Regions from separate parts of the Pseudarthrobacter sp. NPDC058362 genome, predicted to be linked through region 2. Evidence: riboswitches for the same ligand, from Rfam matches in the RefSeq annotation. Region 2 holds a riboswitch; each other region holds the start of a gene.
The links. Region 2 has a riboswitch for cyclic di-AMP ahead of ACFWIX_RS04815 (C40 family peptidase). Riboswitches for the same ligand answer to the same signal wherever they lie in the genome.
Positions count from the first base shown of each region.

Region 1: another riboswitch for cyclic di-AMP. It lies ahead of ACFWIX_RS13775 (hypothetical protein); the one in region 2 lies ahead of ACFWIX_RS04815 (C40 family peptidase).
Region 3: another riboswitch for cyclic di-AMP. It lies ahead of ACFWIX_RS10620 (LysM peptidoglycan-binding domain-containing protein); the one in region 2 lies ahead of ACFWIX_RS04815 (C40 family peptidase).

Region 1 covers NZ_JBHXIW010000007.1:97,117-99,372, forward strand. Annotated here, with positions in the region: gene upp (uracil phosphoribosyltransferase) at 1-292, shown strand, start outside; gene ACFWIX_RS13775 (hypothetical protein) at 316-1,089, opposite strand; cyclic di-AMP (ydaO/yuaA leader) riboswitch at 1,095-1,273, opposite strand; gene ACFWIX_RS13780 (sensor histidine kinase) at 1,384-2,256, opposite strand, start outside.
Region 2 covers NZ_JBHXIW010000002.1:48,218-50,473, forward strand. Annotated here, with positions in the region: gene ACFWIX_RS04810 (M23 family metallopeptidase) at 1-760, shown strand, start outside; cyclic di-AMP (ydaO/yuaA leader) riboswitch at 875-1,073, shown strand; gene ACFWIX_RS04815 (C40 family peptidase) at 1,145-1,801, shown strand; gene ACFWIX_RS04820 (NlpC/P60 family protein) at 1,954-2,256, shown strand, end outside.
Region 3 covers NZ_JBHXIW010000004.1:197,776-200,031, reverse strand. Annotated here, with positions in the region: gene ACFWIX_RS10625 (coiled-coil domain-containing protein) at 1-609, opposite strand, end outside; cyclic di-AMP (ydaO/yuaA leader) riboswitch at 899-1,068, shown strand; gene ACFWIX_RS10620 (LysM peptidoglycan-binding domain-containing protein) at 1,072-1,887, shown strand; gene ACFWIX_RS10615 (YdiU family protein) at 1,972-2,256, opposite strand, start outside.

The sequences.
Region 1 (2,256 bases), on a different contig from region 2:
ACGCCTGCCGGAGGACCTGACGGACCGCCAGATCTTCGTGCTGGACCCGATGCTGGCCACCGGCGGAACCCTCCGCGAGGCGATCAAGTTCCTGTTCAAGCGAGGCGCCTCGGACGTCACCTGCATCTGCCTGCTGGCCGCCCCGGAGGGCCTGGCCAAGCTGGAGGAGGAGCTTTCCGGCGCCAACGTGACTATCGTGCTGGCCTCCATCGACGAGAAGCTCAACGAGAAGTCCTACATCGTTCCCGGCTTGGGCGACGCCGGCGACCGCCTGTACGGCATCGCAGGTTAGCCTGGTTCAGTAGCTGGCCGGGTTTAGTACCAGTTGTTGGCGTAGTGGAAGTTCAGCGCGCCACACGGTGACTGGTAGCGCTCCTGGATGTAGTCCAGGCCCCAGTTGATCTGAGTGCGGTAGTTGGTGACGTAGTCGGCTCCGGCGCTTGCCATCTTCTCGGCAGGCAGCGACTGGACGATTCCGTACGCGCCGCTGCTGGGGTTGGTCGCCGTGGTCTTCCAATCGGATTCCTTGGTCCACAGCGTCTTCAGGCACTGCATCTGGTCCGGCGCCCAGCCGTAGCTCGCCAGCTGGCTTGCGGCGTAAGCCTGCGCGCCTGCGGGGTCATTCACGGCAGCCGGCTTCGCGGCCTTGGCCTTTGCCGCAGCGGCCTTCTCGGCCGCGGCTTTCTCAGCGGCAGCCTTCGCAGCAGCGGCCTTGGCGGCGGCGGCTTTCTCTGCAGCAGTCTTCGCGGCGGCGGCTTTCTCTGCTGCAGTCTTGGCAGCGGCAGCCTGTTCAGCAGCCGTTTCCGCCGCGGCGGCCTGCAGTTCGCTCTTCTCGAGCCCCAGCTGCGCTTGCTGCTCATTGGGGGAGAGCTGCGTGGCGGTGGCCTCGGTGGACGAAGTGCGCGTCATGGACTCGGTGGCCTGGCCTGCTGCACCAACGCCCACCAGCAGTGCGCAGGACGCGGCCAGCACGGCAGCCCTCTTACCCAGTGCAGGGAAGGTGCCGCGCCGGGAGCGCTTGGCGGCGCGCGCGTCCGCGCGGCTGGATGCGCCGGATTTTGGGCGCGGTGCTACCTGGAATTCAGACATGATGGATCGCCTCTCACACCTGCGGAGTTAGCTGTCGGGTTCGGATGAGGGCATCCGGCCGCACGGAACATTCACGTGCTGGCTTAACCCCAAGGGCCTGAAATCGCCCGGGACGGTGGGTCCCCCGCCTCTGCCATCGGTCTATCGGAGTCCGGGAAGCGGCAGAGCTCGGCGTCATCCGGACATGCGCCACGAACGGAAGCGCACTCACTCGACGGTACAGGAGATCTACGGCAAAGTCACATTTTGGTAACAGGGATCACGACGGCGGCGCGTCGCCATTGTCTAACCACCTCATCGGGGCGTAGTGGGCAGCTTTACCGCGAACCTCGTCCAGCCGGCGCGTGACTCAACGCTGACGGTCCCGCCATGAGCTTCCACAATGGACTGCACTATCGACAGGCCAAGACCGCTGGTCCCCTCGGTTCCGGCCGCACCGGGCTGGTCGCCGACGCCCTTGCGCGCCGCGTCTGCGCGGGCGAACCTGGCGAAGGCCTGGTCCACGAACTCCTGTGGAATGCCGCCGCCGTCGTCCGTTACCGTGATCTCCGCCGTGTCCGCGGATGCCAGCCGGGCGCCCGCCACCACTGTGGTGCCGGCCGGTGTGTGCTTGCGTGCATTGGAGAGCAGGTTCATCAGGACCTGTCGGAGCTGCGCGGCGTCGCCGTTTACCACCACCGGCTCCCCGGGCAGTTCCAGCCGCCAGTTGTGCCCCGGCGCCATCACCTTTTCGTCGCTGACGCCCTCGACCACCAGCTGGGTCAGGTCCACGTCCGCCAGCTTCAGCGGCTGCCCCTCATCCAGCCGGGCAAGCAGCAGCAGGTCCTCCACGAGGGCGGTCATGCGCTCGGACTGGCTTTGCACGCGGGCCAGCGACCGTTCTCCGTCCGGGGTGAAATGCTCGGTCAGGCGGAGCAGCTCGGTGTACCCGCGGACCGCGGTGAGGGGAGTGCGCAGTTCGTGCGAGGCGTCCGCCACGAACTGCCGTACTTTCGTTTCGCTCCGCTGCCGCGCCTGCAGCGCGTTGGCCACGTTGTCCAGCATGAGGTTCAGCGCGTGGCCTACGCTGCCCACTTCAGTTCCGGGATTGGCGTTCGACGGCGGCACCCGCACCGCCAGGGCGACCTCGCCGGCGTCCAGCGGAAGGCGCGAAACCTTGGTGGCCAC
Region 2 (2,256 bases):
AGTCATCTCCGCGGAGCGCCCCCGCGATCCCCACCGTGAAGCCCGCCGCCGGCGCGGCCCCTTCCGGCAGATCACGGAGTTCGCATCGGCGAGCGGTATCGGGCAGAAAGCCGGAATCGCCCTGGCGGCCACCGGCCTCGTCCTGACCGTGACTGTCCCGTCCACCAGCCCCGTGATGGCTACCAGTACCACGGACGTAGTGCCCGCCGTTGCCGCCCAGCCTGCGCAGCAGCCGGAAATCTCCGCCGAAGCGGGAGCCCGCATCGACTTCAGCCGCTCCGCCGTGGTGACCAAGGCGGACCCGGACGGCAAGCTGAAACAGCTCCTGAGCGCCCAGTCTGCCGGCGCCGTCTCCCGCGCCGCCTCTGTCGGCAGCCTGGGGGCACCCTTGGCCAGCCTGACCATGGTCTCCCCGTTCGGTTACCGCGTGAGCCCCATCACCGGAGGCTACGGCGACTTCCACCGCGGCGAAGACTTCGCGGCCCAGTGCGGCACCTCTGTGCTGGCGGCCGCCACCGGTACCGTGACCTTCGTGGGCTGGCACGACTTCGGCGGCGGCAACCGCGTCGTCATTGACCACGGAAACGGACTTGAGACGACCTACAACCACCTCTCCGGCTTCAACGCCCAGGAGGGGCAGACTGTGGGCCGTGGCGACGTCATCGCCTACAGCGGAACCACCGGCGCCTCCACCGGCTGCCACCTCCACTTCGAGGTGCAGGTCAACGGCGAGGTTGTCGATCCCACCGGCTGGCTTTAGCCCGAACTGAGGGTTTGCTCTCGCAACACGCTGACGTCCCGTGACCTTAATGTGACATTGGTTATTAATTCCTGTACCGTCGTACACGCGTCAACTTTTCCGAAGTTGACGCTCTTGAGTGGATTGCCTAACTCTGCCACCGCTCAAGGTCCGTTCGCATTTCATCGTCTGGCAGGGGCGGGGGAACCAATTTTGGCCTTCTGTTTGTGGGAAGGCCTTGGGGTTAAGCCGTAAAAGCTTCCTTGGAAGCGCGCGGCCGGGTGACTCCCATCCGAATCCGACAGCTCACCTCGCAGGCATTGGGAGAGGCTATCCTTCGTGTCTTCACGTCATAATTCTGCGCGCCACCGTGCGCAAACGGTGCGCACCAACCCATTGGGCTCCGTGTCCAAGGCCGTTAGTGCCAATGCGGGGACCATGGGCCGCCAGGCCGCAGTCGTAGCAGCAGCTTCGGGCCTCATTCTGACCATGGGCCTGCCAGCCACGGCAGCGGACACCACCGCTGGTATTTCGGCCTCCACCGAGTCCGGAGCGCAGAACGCCGCCGTCATGGCCGCTCCCACCGCCACGGTTTCCTTCGAGCGTCCGGTGGTCAAGACCACCGCTGCTCCGGAGATCGAGCCGGTCCAGGTGCAGTCCACCTCGGAGGAAGAGGAGTCCACCACGGACTCCGCCGCTGAGACTGCATCAAGCGCAGTTGCCGGCGCTTCCACCTCCGGCATCGCCGGTATCGCCTACACCGGCATTGGCCGCCCGTACGTCTGGGGCGGCACCTCTCCCAATGGCTGGGACTGCTCGGGCTTCACGCAGTGGGTCTACGCCCAGGCCGGCATCAGCATCCCCCGCGTCAACGCATGGTCCATCATGACCCCCACCGCCGCCCCCAAGCCGGGCGATCTGGTGGTGCAGAACGGTGGTGCCCACGTGGGCATCTACGTTGGCAACGGCATGATGGTCAGCGCACTGAACCCCAGCCAGGGCACCTTGTTGCACGCCGTAGCCGCCACCGGCTCCTCGGTGTACTACACGCTCAACCCGTAGTTTCAGGAGGGCCTGCCCGCAGGCCCGGTTCAAACACGTATTTCGCCAATCAGCACATCCCCGTTTGGGAGGTGCCGGGGTACCCCCAAGATCCCGGCGCGCCCAGCCCCTGGGCTGTTAATAGCGGTCTTGAGGAAATCGAAAGAGAGAACATGACTACTCGTGCTACCGCACGGCACCGCGCCGAGGTCACCAAGACCAACTCGCTTGCTGTCATTGCCAAGACCGTGGGCGACAATGCCGGCGGCATGGGCCGCCAGGCCGCAGTCATCGCTGCCGCCTCCGGCCTTGTCCTGACCAGCGGCGTCGCAGCCAACGCTGCGGACTCCAATGTCCAGCGGGATTCGGCCCCGGCTTCGGCCCTGACGGTCGAGTCCGCTGTGGATGCGCCCATTTCGGCGGCGTCCACCATCTCCATCAGCTTCGAAAAGCCGGCCATCACCACCGAAGCTGCT
Region 3 (2,256 bases), on a different contig from region 2:
GGACTCCGCCTCGGCGGCGAGGCGGTCATGCTCGGTGCGGGCCCCCTTCTGCTGTCCTGCCAGGGCGGCCAGAACCTTTTCGGCGGCGCCGGCCCGGGAAACGAGGGCGGCGCTCCGGTCCCCCACGACCGAGACGACGTTGAGTCCGTGCAAACTGTCGGTTTCCAGCGCATCAAGGGCAAGGAAGAATTCCATGGTGGTGCCGCCGGTCTTGTACGACTGGACCGCGAGGGCGCCCAGTTCGTTCCTGCGTGCGGAAAGCTCGCCGGCCGCCCTGTCCACCTGCCTGTTCAGCGCGTCGAGCCTGGCCGCGGCGGCCGTGGCTGCCGCGTCCGCTGCAGCGAATTCCGCTGCCGCAGTTACGGCCGCGGCGCCGAGTTCTTCCGAGCGTGCCTGCAGGCCACCCAGGAGTCCGTGGATCCTGTCGACCTCCGCCGCCTTTGCGGACTCCGATTTCCGTGCGTGCTCAATGTCGCTCCACGATGGAAATCCGCCCGGCGGGTCCGTCGTTTCCGCCTGCGCGGGCAGCGCCGCGGCACCGCTGGCCACTGCAAGTGCCAGTAGCGCACCGCCGGCACGGGAGCGAACCGCAATAGTCAACCGGGACATAGTCCGGAATCCTACATCCTTCAAGAAGTGGTTGAGGGTTAAGGGCAGGCAAACGGAGGGTATCCGCGCGGCATTGTTACTTTGTGACGCGATTCACTATGCGGCGCGGGGTGTCGGGTGTCATGCGAGGTCAACGCGCATTAACCGACCAATCAAGACGATGGCGTAATCCGAGAGGAGGGCCTCGGATGTTATCCAAATGTGACATTCAGGTGGACGTCGGGTTACGGTCGAATGGTGTCCCTCCCCGATGGGACATTCCCACCAGCCTGCCGAGCCCTGCCGCTGGACCGGGATACCACCGTTTCCAACTGGCAGGGACGGGGGAACCAAGTTTCCACGGCCTCACCGAGGCCTAGGGGTTAAGTCGAAAGCCATTCCGCTGGCGCGGATGCTTCCGGCCGGGCATCTCCAGCCCGAACCCGACAGCTCACCCCGCAGGCATGGGAGAGGCGATTCACTGTGTCAAAAATTTCCACCACCGCCCGTCACCGTGCAACTCCGGCCGGCTCCATCACTGTCCAGGGCCTGGCCCGGACGTTCGGTCGTCCCGCACTGGCAGTAGCCGCGGCATCCGGCATTGCGCTCAGCGTCGGCGCTCCGGCCCATGCCGGCGTGAGCGGCCCGGATGCCACTGAAGCAGCGACGGTCCAGACATCCGCCGCACCCGCGGCCACCAACACGGCAGCTGCCGCCGCCACCGTCCACACCGTGGTCGCCGGCGACACCCTGGGCGCGATCTCCACCGCGTACGGCGTCACCCTGGCCGACGTCCTCGCGGTCAACGGGCTCTCCATCGACACGATCATCTACCCGGGCGACCAGATCGAGATCCCCGGCGCCGGAACCGCTGCAGCCGCGCCGGCTCCAGCCCCCGCCCCGGCGCCGGTCGAAACCACGGCGACTGCCCCCGCGAACACCGGAATGAACCTGTCCTACGCCTCCACCGCCCCGGCCGAAACCACCGGCACGGGCACCGGCGCAGCCATCCTGGCCTCCGCCTACAGCCAGATCGGCATCAGCCAGGACTGCACCGCCATGGTGGAGACCGCCCTGCGGTCGGTCGGCAAGAGCGTCGGCGACCTGGCACCCACCCAGTTCTTCCAGTACGGCACCGTGGTCTCCACCCCGGCTCCCGGCGACCTGGTCATCACCTCCGGCCACGTTGGCGTCTACGCCGGTGACGGCCAGGTTGTGAGTGGCGGCATCGACGGTTACAAGACCGACGTGCACTCCCTCAGCTGGCTCGGCGGCGCCTCCTTCGTCCGCGTGGCTTAAGCAGCACCATCCGTCCCAGGACGAAAAAGGGCGGTTTTCGGGAATCTTCCCGAAAACCGCCCTTGTCCTGTTTAAGCCTGCCGATCAGGTGCCGCAGAACGTCAGGTAATCGCCAAAACTTTCCGGAGCGCCTTCCTCGTACCGCTCCAGCCCCGGCCTCCCTTTGTAAGGCTCCGAAAGGACGGCGACGAGGCGCCGGAAGGGGGCAAGGTCACCTGCAGTGGCCGCAGCAAGGGCTTCCTCGACCAGGTGGTTGCGTGGGATGTAGACGGGATTGACGCCATCCATCAGGACGGCGTCCGGCCCCAGGGCCTGCCAGCGTTCCGCCCAGGCATCGAAAGCCGCAAGGTCGAGGACCATCCCGCGTGC